Regions from separate parts of the Pseudomonas fungipugnans genome, predicted to be linked through region 3. Evidence: predicted binding sites of a transcription regulator. Region 3 holds the regulator's gene; each other region holds the start of a gene.
What was found. Region 3 encodes sigma-54, which starts transcription at its own class of promoters, with help from an activator protein. Its sites were predicted from a motif close to ANTGGCATNNANNTTGCTNT; they were not measured.
Positions count from the first base shown of each region.

Region 1: a site for sigma-54 is predicted at 3,328-3,347, ahead of POF45_RS24230 (flagellar basal body rod protein FlgF). Genes of this name have one in related genera too.
Region 2: a site for sigma-54 is predicted at 3,300-3,319, ahead of POF45_RS25420 (circularly permuted type 2 ATP-grasp protein). Genes of this name have one in related genera too.

Region 1 covers NZ_JARBWL010000002.1:1,992,307-1,998,397, forward strand. Annotated here, with positions in the region: gene POF45_RS24215 (4a-hydroxytetrahydrobiopterin dehydratase) at 1-188, opposite strand, end outside; gene phhA (phenylalanine 4-monooxygenase) at 259-1,050, opposite strand; gene POF45_RS24225 (sigma-54-dependent transcriptional regulator) at 1,470-3,029, shown strand; gene POF45_RS24230 (flagellar basal body rod protein FlgF) at 3,402-4,142, shown strand; gene flgG (flagellar basal-body rod protein FlgG) at 4,188-4,973, shown strand; gene flgH (flagellar basal body L-ring protein FlgH) at 5,025-5,720, shown strand; gene POF45_RS24245 (flagellar basal body P-ring protein FlgI) at 5,748-6,091, shown strand, end outside.
Region 2 covers NZ_JARBWL010000002.1:2,241,911-2,248,001, reverse strand. Annotated here, with positions in the region: gene POF45_RS25430 (transglutaminase family protein) at 90-899, opposite strand; gene POF45_RS25425 (alpha-E domain-containing protein) at 896-1,846, opposite strand; gene POF45_RS25420 (circularly permuted type 2 ATP-grasp protein) at 1,859-3,268, opposite strand; gene POF45_RS25415 (ribonuclease E inhibitor RraB) at 3,652-3,999, opposite strand; gene POF45_RS25410 (hypothetical protein) at 4,212-4,445, opposite strand; gene speE (polyamine aminopropyltransferase) at 4,612-5,487, opposite strand; gene POF45_RS25400 (PLDc N-terminal domain-containing protein) at 5,750-5,941, opposite strand; gene POF45_RS25395 (hypothetical protein) at 6,013-6,091, opposite strand, start outside.
Region 3 covers NZ_JARBWL010000002.1:1,280,614-1,286,704, reverse strand. Annotated here, with positions in the region: gene POF45_RS20620 (KpsF/GutQ family sugar-phosphate isomerase) at 1-236, shown strand, start outside; gene POF45_RS20615 (KdsC family phosphatase) at 237-761, shown strand; gene lptC (LPS export ABC transporter periplasmic protein LptC) at 769-1,341, shown strand; gene lptA (lipopolysaccharide transport periplasmic protein LptA) at 1,328-1,861, shown strand; gene lptB (LPS export ABC transporter ATP-binding protein) at 1,861-2,586, shown strand; gene POF45_RS20595 (RNA polymerase factor sigma-54) at 2,860-4,353, shown strand; gene hpf (ribosome hibernation-promoting factor, HPF/YfiA family) at 4,427-4,735, shown strand; gene ptsN (PTS IIA-like nitrogen regulatory protein PtsN) at 4,748-5,212, shown strand; gene rapZ (RNase adapter RapZ) at 5,215-6,072, shown strand; gene POF45_RS20575 (HPr family phosphocarrier protein) at 6,088-6,091, shown strand, end outside.

The DNA.
Region 1 (6,091 bases), 710 kb from region 3:
GCGTTGGTGAAGGCCAGGGCGTGCTTGAAGTTCTTGAACAGGAAAACTTTTTCCAGTTGCATGATGCTGTCGCGAACTTCGATGTTCCAGTCAGGGATCTGCTTGATAAGGATCGGCAGCTCTTCGTCGCTGACCTGAGGGGCGCCGGCCTGGCAGGCTTCGCAGTGGGCTTGATTCAAAGTGGACATGGTCTGTTTCCCGATTCGATTCTTGTTAGACGTTACTATTTTTTGCAGCGCGCCGCGACTATTGGCGCGCTCAGGCCGCCTTGGGTTTTGGCGGAAATTTGGGGGCGTGCAAGCCCAGCGCCATGCCTTTCTTGACCATGCCCATGATGTCTTCGTGGGCCAGGTCGAACAGGCGCTTGAGGTTGGGCAGGACAAAATACAGCGGTTGCAGGATGTCGATACGGTAAGGCGTGCGCATGCACTCCAGCGGATCGAAGGCTTGATGTTCGGGCTCGTCCGACAGCGAGTAAACGGTTTCTTTTGGCGAGGACAGAATGCCGCCGCCGTAGATGCGCTGGCCTTCAGGGGTGTTGACCAGGCCGAACTCGATGGTCATCCAGTACAGACGCGCCAGATAAACGCGTTCTTCCTTGGAAGCCTGCAGGCCCAGTTTGCCGTAGGTGTGGGTGAATTCAGCGAACCAGGGGTTGGTCAGCAGCGGGCAGTGACCAAAGATCTCGTGGAAAATGTCCGGCTCTTGCAGATAGTCCAACTCTTCGCGGGTACGGATAAACGTCGCCACCGGAAACTGTTTGTTGGCCAGCAATTCGAAGAAGGTCTGGAAGGGGATCAACGCCGGCACGCGGGCGACCTGCCAACCGGTGGTCTCACCGAGGACCTTGTTGATTTCGCTCAACTGCGGAATACGGTCGTGAGGCAGGCCAAGCTTCTCGATACCGTCCAGGTATTCCTGGCACGCCCGGCCCTCGATCACTTTCAGCTGACGAGTGATCAGCGTGTTCCACACCGCGTGTTCTTCAGCGGGGTAGTCGATAAAACCTTGCGCATCGGGCTCGCGGGCCACGTATTGCGTCTGCTTCATGCTGCTCTCCTGCAAGGGGGAATTCGTTCTTGTTATGTCCAGCGATGGCTCTAGAGATACTCCAAAGATGCGCGGTGATGCAGCAGGTGGTCGCAGCGATGCGTAGGAAAATTCGCCGAGATTCGTAAATAATTCGTTACGTATTGGCGGGTGTGGCGCAGGTATTGAGATTTTACGGTTTGAAAAGCCTTATTACTGTCACATAATCTTGACGACTAACTTTGTGCCTCTGCAAAAAAATGCTGCGGCTGGTCAAGGATTGGGCGTTGTACTACCCCTCTGTGGGAGCAGCCTGCTCGCGAAACCGTCCGTCCAGTTAACAGAAATATTGACTGATACACCGCTTTCGCGAGCAGCCTCGCTTCCACAGGTTGCATTTCAGGCATTCCACTCCACTTCACTGCTTTCGGGCCTTTCAAATGCGTATCAAAGTCCATTGCCAGAACCGCATCGGCATCCTGCGCGACATTCTCAACCTGCTGGTGGAGTACGGGATCAACGTCGCCCGTGGCGAAGTAGGCGGGGAGCATGGCAATGCGATCTATCTGCATTGCCCGAACCTGATCAATATCCAGTTCCAGGCATTGCGTGCGAAATTCGAGGGCATTGCCGGGGTGTTTGGCGTCAAGCGTGTAGGGCTGATGCCCAGCGAGCGTCGGCACATGGAGCTCAACGCCTTGCTCGGTGCGCTGGAATTTCCGGTGCTGTCGATTGATATGGGCGGCTCGATCGTGGCGGCTAACCGCGCGGCGGCGCAGCTGCTCGGGGTGCGGGTCGATGAGGTGCCTGGGATTCCGCTGTCGCGCTACGCCGAGGATTTCGACTTGCCGGAAATGGTGCGCGCCAACAAATCGCGGATCAACGGTTTGCGGGTGAAGGTGAAGGGGGATGTGTTTCTCGCCGACATCGCGCCGCTGCAATCAGAGCATGACGACAGCGAGGCCATGGCCGGTGCGGTATTGACCCTGCACCGCGCCGACCGCGTTGGTGAGCGTATCTACAACGTGCGCAAGCAAGAGTTGCGTGGTTTTGACAGCATCTTCCAGAGCTCGAAAGTGATGGCAGCGGTAGTGCGCGAAGCCCGGCGCATGGCGCCGCTGGATGCGCCTTTATTGATAGAAGGTGAAACCGGCACGGGCAAAGAGTTGCTGGCGCGGGCCTGTCACCTGGCCAGCCCGCGTGGGCAGTCGCCGCTGATGGCGCTTAACTGCGCAGGGTTGCCGGAGTCGATGGCCGAGACCGAATTGTTCGGTTACGGCCCCGGTGCTTTCGAAGGTGCGCGGGCCGAGGGCAAGCTCGGGCTGCTGGAGCTGACGGCGGGCGGTACGCTGTTTCTCGATGGTGTCGGTGAGATGAGCCCGCGCTTGCAGGTGAAACTGCTGCGCTTTTTACAGGACGGCTGCTTCCGCCGTGTCGGCAGTGATGAAGAGGTGTATCTGGATGTCCGGGTCATCTGCGCGACTCAGGTGGACCTGTCGGAACTGTGCGCCCGTGGCGAGTTTCGCCAGGATCTGTATCACCGCCTGAACGTGCTGTCGCTGCACATTCCACCGCTACGCGAATGCCTCGACGGTTTGACGCCGTTGGTGGAGCACTTTCTCGATCAGGCCAGCCGCCAGATCGGCTGCCCGCTGCCGACACTGGCGCCGGCGGCGATGGAACGGCTCAGCCATTACCATTGGCCGGGCAATGTGCGGCAACTGGAGAACGTGTTGTTCCAGGCGGTTTCCCTGTGCGACGGCGGCATGGTCAAGGTCGAGCACATACGTTTGCCGGATTATGGCGTGCGTCAGCCGCTTGGCGATTTCTCACTTGAAGGCGGGCTGGATGCGATTGTCGGGCGCTTTGAGAAAGCGGTGCTGGAGCGACTGTATTCCGAGCATCCGAGCAGTCGGCAGTTGGGCAAGCGCCTGGGAGTTTCGCATACGACCATTGCCAATAAATTGCGTGAGTATGAGGTGGGCAAAGACAACACCTGACCTGTGTGGTGAGCTTTTGTGGCGAGGGGGCTTGCCCCCGTTGGGTTGCGAAGCAGCCCCCTGTAATCTTTCATATCCACGAGTTTTCTGGTTTTGCGACTGCTGCGCAGCCGAACGGGGGCAAGCCCCCTCGCCACACATTGTGATTCACCTTCAATAAATGTGTACTGGCCGCACAGGCCGGGTGTTGCCACATACCGGCATAACGCCGCCGGTTTTTCGACTTTGACACAATCCCCCCATCCCCTCTGAATCCCCCAAGTCCTTTGTTTGCCGGGTCTCGCGCTGTCAGAAAAAAGTTGGTCTGCAAATTGCTTATCGCTCAGCAGTACAGCGGTGGGCGGCAAACGCCCGGCATGCAGAGGAAAGACTGTGGACAAGTACCTTTATGTGGCAATGACCGGCGCCAGCCAGAATGCACTGGCGCAGAAGGCTCATGCCAACAACCTGGCGAACATCTCCACCAACGGTTTTCAGAAGGATCTGGAACAGGCCCGTTCGATGCCGGTGTTTGGTGACAGCTTTCCGGCGCGTGCCTACGCCATGACCGAGCGTCCAGCCACCGACTTTTCGTCTGGCTCGATGGTTGAGACCGGTCGCGACCTCGACGTGGCAGTAACCGGTAACGGTTTCATTGCCGTGCAAAGCCCTGATGGCAGCGAAAGCTATGTGCGCACCGGCAGCCTGAACGTTGACGCCCTGGGCGTGCTGCGGGCCGGCAACGGTATGCCGGTCATGGGCAATGGCGGGCCGATTGCCGTGCCGCCTGAGCAGAAGATCGAAATCGGTGAAGACGGCACGATCAGCATTCGTTCGATGGGTGAAGGCCCGCGCGTGATCGCTGAAATCGACCGCATCAAGCTGGTCAATCCTGACATCAAGAACATGACCAAAGGCCTGGACGGTGCGATCCACACCACCGACGGCAAGCCGGCGCAAGCCGATGCCGGCGTCAAGCTGGTGTCCGGGTTCCTTCAGTCGAGCAACGTCAATGCCGTGGAAGAGATGACCTCGGTGCTGGCCTTGTCCAAGCAGTTCGAGCTGCACATCAAGATGATGAACACCGCCAAAGACGATGACCAGGCCATGGCTCGGGTCTTGCAGATCAGCTAATTATCAGAACGTCGCGCCGTAAAACAGGCGCACGAGGAGAATCGAATGCTTCCGGCTCTATGGGTTGCCAAAACAGGTCTGTCCGCCCAGGACACCAACCTGACCACCATTTCCAACAACCTGGCGAACGTCTCGACCACGGGTTTCAAACGTGACCGCGCCGAGTTCCAGGACTTGCTGTACCAGATCAAACGCCAGCCTGGCGCCCAGTCGACCCAGGACAGCGAACTGCCGTCCGGTCTGCAATTGGGTACCGGTGTACGCATCGTCGGCACCCAGAAAAACTTCACCGCCGGCAGCCTGCAAACCACCGAACAGCCACTGGACCTGGCGGTCGACGGTCGCGGTTTCTTCCAGATTCTGCAACCGGACGGCACCACGTCCTACACCCGTGACGGCACCTTCCACCTCGACTCCAACGGCCAGATCGTGAACGCCAGCGGTTTCGCCCTGGAGCCGGCCATTGTCATTCCGAACAATGCCCAGAGCTTCACGGTCGGTACTGACGGTACGGTGTCCATTACCGTTCCCGGCAACGCAGCCACCCAGGTGATCGGCAATCTGCAAACCGCCGACTTCATCAACCCGGCCGGTCTGCAGGCAGTGGGTAACAACCTGTTCCTGGAAACCGCCGCCAGCGGCGCGCCGCAAATCGGCACGCCAGGCCTGAACGGTTTCGGCACCACGCTGCAGAACACCCTGGAAGGCTCCAACGTCAGCACCGTTGAGGAGATGGTCAACATGATCACCACTCAGCGCGCCTACGAGATGAACTCCAAGGTGATCTCCACCGCCGACCAGATGCTCTCGTTCGTAACGCAGAATCTGTAATCAAGTCTATGAGGCGGCATGAAGCCGCCTGCAGCACCGTGAGGTAGGGTCATGAAACGCTTTGTATCTGTTTTGGCACTGAGTGGGGTGGTCTCGCTCGCGGGCTGCGTCGCGCCGACGCCCAAGCCCAATGACCCGTACTACGCCCCGGTGTTGCCGCGAACGCCGCTGCCGGCTGCCGCCAACAATGGCTCGATTTATCAGGCCGGTTTCGAACAGAACCTGTACAGCGACCGCAAGGCATTCCGGGTCGGTGACATCATCACCATCACCCTGAACGAGAAGACCCAGGCCAGCAAGGGCGCCAACTCGCAGATCGACAAGACCAGCAAGACCAGCATTGGCCTGACGTCGTTGTTCGGTGGCGGCCTGACCACCAATAACCCGGTGGGCAGTGGTGACTTGAGTCTCAACGCCGGCTACAGCGGCGACCGTGCCACCAACGGCGCCAGCAAATCCGGGCAGAGCAACAGCCTGACCGGTTCGATCACCGTGACCGTCGCCGACGTGTTGCCCAACGGCATCATCGCCGTGCGTGGCGAGAAGTGGATGACGCTCAACTCTGGTGACGAACTGGTGCGCATCGCCGGTCTGGTTCGCGCCGATGACATTGCAACCGACAACACCGTTTCGTCGACTCGCGTCGCCGATGCGCGCATCACCTACTCGGGCACCGGTGCGTTTGCCGATGCGAGTCAGCCAGGCTGGTTCGACCGTTTCTTCCTCAGTCCGCTGTTCCCTTTCTAGGTGGCTACGTTGAATCTTAAACACCTGATGGCGGCCGCGCTGTTGATGTCTTTGTCCCTTGGCGCTCAAGCCGAGCGGCTGAAAGACATCGCCAGTATTTCCGGCGTGCGGACCAACCAATTGATCGGTTACGGCCTGGTGGTCGGGCTTAACGGCACCGGCGACCAGACGACGCAGACCCCGTTCACGCTGCAGACCTTCAACAACATGCTCTCGCAGTTCGGGATCAAGGTGCCGGCGGGTTCGGGCAACGTGCAGTTGAAAAACGTCGCGGCGGTATCGATCAGTGCCGATTTGCCGGCGTTCGCCAAGCCGGGGCAACTGGTGGACATCACCGTGTCGTCCATCGGTAACTCCAAGAGCCTGCGCGG
Region 2 (6,091 bases), 960 kb from region 3:
TTCCGCATTGGTTCGGTGTCGAACCCACACCCTGTGTTCAATGAAGACCCCATGTGGGAGCGAGCCTGCTCGCGAAGCGGTGTCCCGGATTACTGCTGTTGCACCGAGATCACCGGAGCAGGCATCGGTGACACGAACACCTTTGCATGCATCTGCTCACTGCCACCGCCCCGGCGCATGCCGCGTACCGGGCAGGCGTCCAGATAATCCAGGCCCACTGCCAGCTTCAGGTGGCGCTCGGGTCGGGCCAGTTCGTTGGTGACATCGAAGCTGTACCAGGCGTCATCCAGCCAGGCTTCCGCCCAGGCATGACTGGCCAGATGCTCGCTGTTCTCGCTATACAAATACCCCGACACATACCGCGCCGGAATCCCCAGGCTGCGAGCGCAGGCGAGAAACGCATGGGCGTGGTCCTGGCATACACCGGAACGTCCGGCAAAAGCCTGGGCGGCGCTGGTGTCCACTTCGGTGGAGCCCGGCGTGTAGGTCATGTGCGAGTTCAAGCCGTGCATCAAATCAATCAGCGCCGTGCGATCCCGGCGCTTTTTGCATTCCTTTTCCGCGAACGCGCGCAAGGCTTCGTCCGGTTCGGTCAGGCGCGTAAAGCGCAGGAACGGCAGCGCCGACTGGCTTTCATGTTCGGCCTCGGACAACTCGTCGATATCGACCTGGCCACGGGCGCCGATGATGATCGCTTCATGGGGTTCGTCCATGGTCAGCACATGCAGGATGTTGCCGAACGGATCGAGTTGCGCACGCACCGGGCGCGGTAGGTCGAGCTGCCAACTGAGCACATGCTGGCGCTCGCTGTCGTGGGGGGTCAGCCGCAGATACTGGATGCTCGCCCGCACCTGATCTTCGTAGTGATAGGTGGTTTCGTGGCTAATGGAAAGTCTCATGCAGCCTCCAGGTAGGAACTGTGAATGGCGTTGCCCAGCTGGCGCACCAGCGGGATGAACTCGGTCAGCCAGGCGTGCAGGCCTTCGTCGAGAATTTCGTTGATACCGGTGTAGCGCAGGCGTGCGTCCATTTCCGCCGCCAGACGCTGCGCCGGACGGCCATTGGCCCCCGGCAGGCTGGCGAGAATCTGGTCGATTTCTTCGGTGCAAGCCCGCAATGAACGCGGGACGTCGGCGCGCAACAACAGCAATTCGGCGACATGCCGGGCACCGGGCGCATCGCGGTAAATCTCGGTGTAGGCCTCGAACGAAGACAAGGCGCGCAGCAGTGCACTCCACTGGTAATACGCGTGCGCCGTGCCGTCGCTGACCGCTTCGGCCTGATCGCCGGCCATTTCGTAGCGGGCATCGAGCAGGCGCAAGGTGTTGTCCGCCCTTTCGATAAAGGTGCCCAGACGAATGAAGCGGAACGCATCGTTACGCATGATGGTGCCGTAGGACGCGCCGCGAAACAGGTGCGAACGCTCCTTGATCCACTCGCAGAAACGGCTCATGCCGTAGCGACTCAGGCCCTGTTCGGCAATGCCGCGAATTTCCAGCCAGGTGGCGTTGATGTTTTCCCACATGTCGGCGGTGATTCGCCCACGAACTGCATGGGCACTGGCCCGCGCCGAACCCAGGCAGCTGTAGATGCTCGCCGGGTTGGCCGCATCCAGGGCGAAGAAATGCAGCAGCCGTTCGGCATGCAACTCGCCGTGGCGCTCCAGATAATCATCCAGCGTGCCGGTAATCAGCAACGGCATGGCCAGTTCGTGCAGACCGTCACCGCGACCGTCTTGCGGCATCAGCGACAGCGAATAACTGACGTCGAGCATCCGTGCGAGGTTTTCCGCCCGCTCCAGGTAACGCGACATCCAATACAAATCCGAGGCAGTTCTACTTAGCATGGCAGGCTTCCTTCAATCCTCGACCACCCAGGTGTCCTTGGTTCCGCCGCCCTGGGATGAGTTCACCACCAGAGAGCCTTCGCGCAGGGCCACACGGGTCAAACCGCCGGGCACAACCCGGGTTTCGCGGCCAGACAATACAAACGGACGCAGGTCGATGTGGCGTGGCGCAATACCGTTCTCGACAAAGGTCGGACAGGTCGACAGCGACAGCGTCGGTTGCGCGATATACGCGTGGGGCTTGGCTTTGATTCGTGCGCGGAACGACTCGATTTCCGCTACGGTCGCCGCCGGCCCCACCAGCATTCCGTAACCGCCTGAGCCCTGGGTTTCCTTGACCACCAGCTCTGGAAGGTGGGCCAGCACGTGGGACAGTTCAGAGGGATTACGACACTGCCACGTCGGCACATTCTTCAGGATCGGTTCTTCATCCAGGTAAAAACGGATCATGTCCGTCACGAACGGGTACACCGACTTGTCGTCCGCAACGCCGGTGCCAATGGCATTGGCCAGCACCACGTTGCCGGAGCGATAGGACGACAACAGCCCGGGCACGCCCAGCATCGAGTCCGGGTTGAAGGCCAGCGGATCAAGGAACGCATCGTCCAGGCGACGGTAGATCACATCAACGGCTTTCGGCCCGTCTGTGGTGCGCATGAACACCTTGTCGTCGCGCACGAACAAGTCCGCGCCTTCCACCAGTTCCACGCCCATTTCACGCGCCAGAAACGCATGCTCGAAAAACGCGCTGTTGAAGCGACCCGGCGTCAGTACTACCACGCTCGGGTTGTCGATCGGGCTGGAGCTTTTCAGGGTGTCGAGCAACAGGTTCGGGTAATGGTCGATAGGGGCTATGCGCTGCGCGGCGAACAACTCGGGGAACAGGCGCATCATCATCTTGCGGTCTTCGAGCATGTAGCTCACGCCGCTGGGGGTACGCAGGTTGTCTTCAAGCACGTAGTACGTGCCGTCGCCATCGCGCACCAGATCGACGCCGGAAATGTGCGAATAGATATCGCGGTGCAGATCCAGCCCTTGCATCGCCAACTGGTATTGCTCGTTGGCCAGCACCTGCTCGGCCGGAATGATGCCGGCCTTGATGATGCGCTGCTCGTGATAAAGGTCGGCGAGGAACATGTTTAACGCCTTGACCCGCTGGATGCAGCCACGTTCGACGATCCGCCATTCGCTGGCGGGGATGCTGCGGGGAATGGTGTCGAAAGGAATCAGGCGCTCTGTCCCCTGCTCATCACCATAAAGTGTGAAGGTAATCCCGGCACGATGGAACAGCAGATCGGCCTCGCGTCGCCGTTGTGCCAAAAGCTCGTCAGGCGTTTCGGCCAGCCAACGGGCAAACTCCCGATAATGCGGGCGGACATGGCCACCGGCATCGTACATCTCATCAAAATAGGTGCGGATCATGCCGTACTCCTTGTCACCCGGACATCTAGGCTTCGCAAGGCCCGTGCCATCGGCATAAACGCTTTTATATCAATCAGTTGGATAATTGCCCGCGTTCCTTCGCACCAATCCTGTGCAGCAAATGCCCCAGCCTGATCGCCCCCGCTTCATTGCGACGCATGGTGGCGCCTATCACCAGCATAGTCAGAGTTGATTTCACTGCCCGGGCGGCGATGCGGATAATCGGCGCATCTGCTGAAAAACCTCTCGAACTTCCCTTTGGCCGCCTGCTCAGGCGGTTTTTTTTGGGTTTTTGAAACGTTATGGATCAAAAGACCTTTCTAAAACCCACCAACAAAAACGGCCAACCCATGGGTCAGCCGTTGCCGAGTGTTACAGAAGCGTTAGGCGAGTAACCCGCGTACCTCCTGCTTGACGCCCCATCCTTCAATGATGCCGCCCAGAGGCTCGACCACCGCCTCGAAACCCTGCTCGAAATCGCCAATGTCATCGTAGGTCGCGTACATGACCTTGCTCAGTTCGAGCGCCCATGCGCCGTCGTCGCGCACACTGATTTGCGCATTCAATGATTCACCACGGTAACGGTAATGACCTGCCGCCCTGCGGGCCCGCTCCTCGTCCGGGAAAATGGCGTAGAACTCGATGGGATGGAATCGGGAAAAATCGAAACCGCCCTCTTTCATGCGGCGCAGCACGCTGGTGCTGATGTCTTCTTGATAGGCTGTGCTCATGAAACGTCCCCCTCAAATTGATGGATAGACTTTCCGATCCCAGCGCCCGCAACCGAATGGTGAGAGCGACGCGGCAACAACGTTGCCGGTGGGAAGCAAGCATGTAGCTGACAAGACCAGACCTTAGCGAGTCATTCGCTGATCTCGTTTGCAGAGTAGCGCCAATAAAGCGCTGCTGCCAAGGCCTGGTTATAAATGTGACAGATGATGGATCAGATGGGAGTAATGCCGAGGATCTGGATGCTGTATTGGGTTTTCAGGTCTTTGACGCTCGCATCATCCGTTCGCCCTTCCAGATCATTCAGATCCAGTTCGGCAGCGACAGGAAGAAACCGGGCCTTGATGAGTTTGGCGGCGTGCTCGTGATCCGGGCACTCGTCGCACTCAAAGATTTCATTGACGGTTTCGCCATGATCATCCAGGAAAGTGATTTTCCACTTTTGCATCAGTGCCTCCTCGATCAAACCCGCAAATGGGCTTACATCTATCTGGACTTTTGCCCTGACTGATCGTTCAAACGGATTGCGGCGTACAGACATTCAGACATGGAAAAACACCTGTGGGAGCGAGCTTGCTCGCTCCCACAGGGTATTGAGTTTGAATCAGGGATTGTTAGTCGTTACTCGGCTTGTTGATTGCGTTCAGCACGTATTGCGGCATGGCGAACGCGCCGATGTGGATTTCCGAGTTGTAGTAACGGGTGACGATGCCGCTGCCGGCAAAACGCTGTTGCAGGGTTTCACGCGACAGTTTGCGATAGGCGGTGTTGGTTGCACCCCAGGCGAAGGTCATCGCGCCGCCGATGTAGGTCGGCACGGCAGCCTGATAGAAATGCCAGTCCGGGAACAGGCTGCGCAGGCGGCCAGCGGTGGTCTGCACTTCGCCCAGTTGCATGAATGGCGTGCCGTTCTGGGTCACCAGGATGCCGCCCTCGTTCAGGCAGCGGTGGCAGGCCTGGTAGAAGTTCTCGGAGAACAGCACTTCGCCCGGACCGATCGGATCGGTGGAATCGGAGATGATCACGTCGAATTTTTCGGTGGTGGTGGCGACGAAACGCATGCCGTCATCGATCACCAGGTTCAGGCGTGGATCGTCATATGCACCCTTGGAGTGGTTTGGCAGGAATTCTTTGCACATGTCGACCACGGTGCCGTCGATCTCGACCATGGTGATGTGCTCGACGCTGCCGTGCTTGGCCACTTCACGCAACATGCCACCGTCACCGCCGCCGATGATCAACACGCGCTTGGCACTGCCATGGGCGAGGATCGGCACGTGAGTGAGCATTTCGTGGTAGATGAATTCGTCGGCTTCGGTGGTCTGGATCACACCGTCCAGCGCCATCACCCGACCCATGCGCGGGTTTTCGAAAATCACCAGGTGCTGGTGTTCGGTGCGCACTTCGTGCAGCAGTTTTTCCATGCGAAAACGCTGGCCGTAGCCTTCGTAGAGGGTTTCCAGGTATTCGCTGGTCTTGGTGGTGCTCATGGGAAGTGCTCCGGTGAATGCGGCTGGCAACGGACGGTTACCCGCCCATGATAGTCAATCGCTCGGCTCGATTGGCCGGGATGGCGCGCATTCTACGTTGCGGAGCATGACAGGTCGAACGTCAGTTGCCGGCCCGCCACAATCCACCCTGTGGGAGCGAGCCTGCTGCGAAAGCGGTCTGTCAGCCACATTGGTGTCGAATGTGCCGGCGCCTTCGCGAGCAGGCTCGCTCCCACAGGGGTTTTGTGCTGTTTGTGAGGGATCAGATCCGCACATTGCCCCGTGGCCCGGCAATCGCCCAGATGATCAGGCCCAGCACTGGCAGGAGGATGATCAACAGCACCCAGAGGATTTTCATCCCGGTTTCGGCGCCACTTTTCAGCACGTTGATGATTGCCCAGATGTCCAGGGCAAGGATGATCAGGCCAATCAGGCCGTTGAACGTGGAACCCATGGTGTCGCTCCCAAGATAGTGGCATGCACTCTTAGGATAGTCGGCCCTGACAAGGGTTCCGTATTATTGCGTTAAACGTGGATCGCCACTTTCAGCGCTTCCAGGGACGGCGCCGCCGCGATGCCGACCTCGGCGCACAGCTCCAGCACG
Region 3 (6,091 bases):
TCTTCACCGACGGCGACCTGCGCCGCTCCCTGGACCGCGCCATCGACATTCATCACGCGACCATCGATCAAGTAATGACCACCCATGGCAAGACCGCCCGCGCCGAGATGCTCGCCGCTGAAGCGCTCAAAATCATGGAAGACAACAAAATCAACGCACTGGTGGTGGTCGATAGCGAAGACCGCCCGGTTGGCGCCCTTAACATGCACGATTTGCTGCGTGCGGGAGTGATGTAAGTGAGCGATGACCTGCTGCAACGCGGCAAACAGATCAAACTGGCGGTTTTTGACGTCGACGGCGTCCTGACCGACGGTCGCCTGTACTTCCTCGAAGACGGCAGCGAATTCAAGACGTTCAGCACACTGGACGGCCAGGGCATCAAGATGTTGATGGCAGCCGGCGTGCAGACCGCTATCATCAGCGGCCGCAAGACCCCGGTGGTCGAGCGGCGAGCAAAAAACCTCGGCATTCCCCATCTGTATCAGGGTCGCGAAGACAAACTGGTGGTGCTCGACGAGCTTCTTGCGCAACTCAACCTAAGCTATGAACAGGTGGCCTACCTCGGTGACGACCTGCCGGACCTGCCGGTGATTCGCCGCGTCGGCCTGGGCATGGCGGTGGCCAACGCTGCAAGCTTTGTGCGTGAACACGCCCACGGCATCACCCTTGCCCGTGGTGGCGAAGGTGCCGCCCGCGAGTTCTGCGAACTGATCCTGCGCGCCCAGGGCCGCCTCGATGCGGCCAACGCCGCGTACCTGTGAGCCAATTATGCTGAGTAAAAAGTTTCGCAATTTCCTGCTGTTCACTGTCATCGCCGCGATATTCGCGGCGGTCGGCTACTGGAACATCAGCCCTGAACGCTTCCTCGACAAGCCAGTGGTCAAGGTCGATGAAAGCGCGATCGACTATTACGCCACCAACGCCCACAGCATGCAGTTCCTGCCGGACGGTGGTTTGCAATATGACCTGACGTCCGACAAGGTCGAGCATTTGAAGGCGAGCGACGTGTCGCTGCTGACCAACCCCGACCTGAACATGTACCGCGGCAGTGAATACCCGTGGCATGTGACGAGCTTGCGCGGCGAGGTCAATCCGGACGGTACACAGGTAGAACTGATCGACTCGGTGCGTATTGCACGCACCGACGAAAAGAACCGTGACACCATTATTACCAGTACCCGCATGACAGTGTTCCCGCAGCAGCAATATGCGCAGACCGAGCAACCCGTTAGAATTGACGGAGCTGGCGGCGTGTCATTTGGCACGGGAATGAAAGCGTATTTGAAAGAAAGCAGGATACACCTGCTATCGAACGTAAGAGGACAGTATGAGGCTCGTTAAAACCCTCCCTATTTTGCTCAGTCTGGGCGCAGCACTGGGAAGCGTGAGCGCCTGGGCTCTGCCGAACGATAGCGAACAGCCTATCCGCGTTCAAGCCGACGACGCGCAGCTGGATGACAAGCAAGGCATCGCCACCTACAAGGGCGACGTCGTCATTACTCAAGGCTCGATGATCGTCAAGGGCAATACCGTGACGCTGACTCGCACCCCCGCCGGCGACATCGATGTCGTCACCTCCGTGGGCAACCTGGCGTATTTCGAGCAGAAGCAGAAAATCGACTCCCCGCAGCCGGTCAAAGGCTATGGCAAGACCATTCAGTACCATGCCCAGCAAAATCGCATTGTACTGATCGATCAGGCCAAAGTGATCAGCGACGATGGCAGCACCACCGAAGGCGAGAAAATCGTCTATGACACGGTGAAACAGGTTGCAACTGCCGGTCGTGCCAATGGCGCGCCAATCACCACTCCGCGCCAACGGATCGACATGGTGATCCCGCCGAAGCAGAAGGCTAAATAATGGCGACTCTTAAAGCCCAGCATTTGGCCAAGAGCTACAAGAGCCGCCAGGTTGTGCGTGACGTCAGCCTGTCCATCGACAGCGGCCAGATCGTTGGCCTGCTCGGCCCTAACGGCGCCGGCAAGACCACCTGCTTCTACATGATCGTAGGCCTGGTACAGGCCGATCAGGGTCGCGTACTGATCGACGACCTGGACGTCAGCCACCAGCCAATGCACGGCCGTGCAAAGGCAGGTATCGGCTATCTTCCGCAAGAAGCGTCGATCTTCCGCAAATTGTCGGTGGCCGACAACATCATGGCCATCCTCGAGACCCGCAAGGAGCTCGACAAGGCCGGTCGTCGCAAGGAGCTGGAAAGCCTGCTGCAGGAATTCCACATCAGCCACATCCGCGACAACCTGGGCATGAGCCTCTCCGGTGGTGAACGCCGCCGCGTGGAAATCGCCCGGGCGCTGGCGACCGCACCCAAATTCATCCTCCTCGACGAACCCTTCGCCGGTGTGGACCCGATTTCGGTGGGCGACATCAAACAGATCATCCATCACCTCAAGGCCAAAGGCATTGGCGTGCTGATCACCGACCACAACGTCCGTGAAACCCTGGACATCTGCGAAACCGCCTACATCGTCAACGATGGCCAGCTGATCGCCGAAGGCGACTCCGCCACCATCCTGGCCAACGAGCTGGTCAAGGAAGTGTATCTGGGCCATGAGTTCCGCCTGTAAGCGCTGAAGTGTCTGGCGGATTGTCCGGGCGCTTGCTTCAATAAAAAATCAATCGTTTTTTATTGTTACAGCGCTCTAGGCAAACACTGCGCTTCAAAGATGTTCGGCTTTCAGCAAGGGCACCCTGTCAATAAAGCTTTATAGGTTTTTATTGTTACAGCGCTCTAGGCAAACGCTGCGGTTTCGGGCATATAATTTGCTTATGTTTGGCGCTTCGGCGCCCTGTAGTGGATGGCGCATGTGCGCCGGCGAATAAGGTGTTAAGCCCCAGCCATGAAACCATCGCTAGTCTTGAGAATGGGCCAGCAGCTGACGATGACACCGCAGCTGCAACAGGCCATCCGCCTGCTCCAATTGTCGACCCTGGACCTGCAACAGGAAATCCAGGAGGCCCTGGAGTCCAATCCGATGCTCGAACGCCAGGAAGAAGGCGACGACTTCGATAATGCCGATCCCCTGGCCGACAAAGCCGAACAGCAACCCAACGCCGATATTCAAGAGCCCTCCTACCAGGAAACCGCCCCCACGGTGGATAACCTAGAGGAAGGCGACTGGAACGAGCGAATTCCCAACGAGCTGCCCGTCGACACCGCCTGGGAAGACGTCTACCAGACCAGCGCCAGCAGCCTGCCGAGCAACGATGACGACGAGTGGGATTTCACCACCCGCACATCCGTAGGCGAAAGCCTGCAAAGCCACCTGCTCTGGCAATTGAACCTGGCACCGATGTCCGACACCGACCGCCTGATCGCCGTCACCCTGATCGACTGCATCAACAATCAGGGCTACCTGGACGAAACCCTTGAGGAAATCCTTGAGGCCTTCGATCCGGAGCTGGACATCGAACTGGACGAAATCGAAGCCGTCCTGCACCGCATCCAGCAATTCGAACCGGCCGGCATCGGCGCCCGCAACCTGGGCGAGTGCCTGTTACTGCAATTGCGCCAGCTCGCAACCAAAACGCCCTGGCTGGCCGAGGCAAAACGCCTGGTCACTGACTACATCGACCTGTTGGGCAGCCGCGACTACGGCCAACTGATGCGCCGCATGAAGCTCAAGGAAGATGAACTGCGCCAAGTCATCGAACTGGTACAGAGCCTCAACCCGCGCCCTGGCTCGCAGATCGAGTCCAGCGAAGCCGAGTACGTCGTACCCGATGTGATCGTGCGCAAGGACAACGAGCGCTGGCTGGTGGAGCTGAATCAGGAGTCGGTGCCACGGCTGCGGGTCAACGCCCAGTACGCCGGTTTCGTGCGCCGCGCCGACACCAGCGCCGACAACACCTTCATGCGCAATCAGCTGCAGGAAGCCCGCTGGTTCATCAAGAGCCTGCAAAGCCGTAATGAAACCCTGATGAAAGTGGCCACCCAGATCGTCGAGCATCAGCGCGGCTTTCTCGAATACGGCGACGAAGCCATGAAACCGCTGGTACTGCATGACATCGCCGAAGCGGTCGGCATGCACGAATCGACGATTTCCCGGGTGACCACGCAAAAATTCATGCACACCCCTCGGGGTATTTATGAACTGAAATACTTTTTCTCCAGCCACGTCAGCACCTCCGAAGGCGGCGAATGCTCGTCCACGGCGATCCGCGCGATCATCAAAAAACTGGTTGCCGCGGAAAATCAGAAAAAGCCGTTGAGTGACAGCAAGATCGCTGGTTTACTGGAGGCACAAGGCATTCAGGTGGCTCGCCGCACCGTCGCCAAGTACCGCGAATCCCTGGGGATCGCGCCTTCGAGCGAACGCAAGCGGTTGATGTAAGCCACAGCACAGCGTTCCAGTGGCAGGTATTCCTACCTGCCGCTTTATGCACTGGCAACGAAGGAGAAGCTGTATGCAAGTCAACATCAGTGGACACCAACTGGAAGTGACTCCCCCCCTGCGCGAGTACGTTGAGGCAAAACTCAAGAAGATCGCCGGGCATTTCGACAAGATCACCAATGTGCAAGTCACGATGACGGTCGAAAAGCTGAAACAGAAAATCGAAGCCACGCTGCATATACCCGGCGGTGAAGTGGTCGCCAACGCCGAACATGACGACATGTATGCGGCAATCGACCTGCTCACCGACAAACTGGATCGCCAACTCCTAAAGCATAAGGAAAAGACCCAGCGCCAGCTTCAAGGCGCAACCGGTCGTTAACACTCCCAACCCATGATCCGACTTGAAAACATCCTGACCCCCGGCCGTTCCTTGGTGAACGTGCCGGGTGGCAGTAAAAAGAAAGCCCTCGAACAAATTGCCAACCTGATCGCCCGGGAAGTACCGGATCTGGAGATGCAAGATGTCTTCGAGGCTCTGATTGCCCGTGAAAAACTCGGTTCCACCGGTTTTGGCAACGGCATCGCCATTCCCCACTGCCGGCTCAAGGGCTGTACTTCGCCCATCAGCGCCCTGATGCACCTGGACGCTCCGATTGATTTTGATGCCATCGACGGTGCTCCGGTTGACCTGCTGTTTGTGCTGCTGGTCCCGGAAGCGGCCACCGATGCCCACCTTGAATTGCTTCGTCAGATCGCCAGCATGCTTGATCGCAAGGAAGTCCGTGATCGCCTGCGCAGCGCCCCAAGCAACGAAGCCTTGTATCAGGTTGTCCTGAGCGAGCAAAACGGTCAGTAATCATGCGCTTGATCATTGTCAGTGGCCGCTCCGGCTCAGGTAAAAGTACCGCGCTCGATGTCCTTGAGGACAACGGCTACTACTGCATCGACAACCTGCCCGCCGGGTTACTGCCGGAACTGGCCGAACGTGCATTGATTCACACCGAACTCGCACAGCCACTGGTCGCTGTGTCGATTGATGCGCGCAACCTGCCCAGCCACCTGTCGCGTTTTCCCGAATTGCTTGAAGAAGTCCGCAGCCGGCACATCCAGTGCGATGTGGTGTACCTGGACGCCGACGAAGAAACCCTGCTCAAGCGCTTTTCCGAAACCCGCCGTCGCCACCCGTTGAGCAGCGGCAATCGCTCACTGGCAGAAGCCATTGAAGACGAAACGCATCTGCTGGGGCCCATTGCCGACCTGGCCGACCTCAAGGTCAACACCACTAACCTGAACCTGTACCAGCTGCGCGACACCATCAAGCTGCGCCTGCTGAACCAGCCGGAGCCCGGGACCGCGTTCCTGGTTGAGTCCTTCGGGTTCAAGCGTGGCATGCCGGTGGATGCGGACCTGGTGTTCGACGTGCGCTGCTTGCCGAACCCCTATTGGAAGCCGGAATTGCGCGCGCTGTCGGGACAGGATCAACCGGTGGCCGATTATCTGGCAGCGCAACCGGATGTCGAGGAGATGTTCCAGGACATCTCCTCGTACCTGCTCAAATGGCTGCCCCGCTTTGCCGCCAGCAACCGTGCCTACGTCACCATTGCCATTGGCTGTACCGGCGGGCATCACCGCTCCGTCTACCTGACTGAACGTCTGGGCCAGGTCCTGCAACAATCCCTGAAGAACGTCCAGGTTCGCCACCGCGACCTCAGCTAAAGGATTCACACCGCGATGC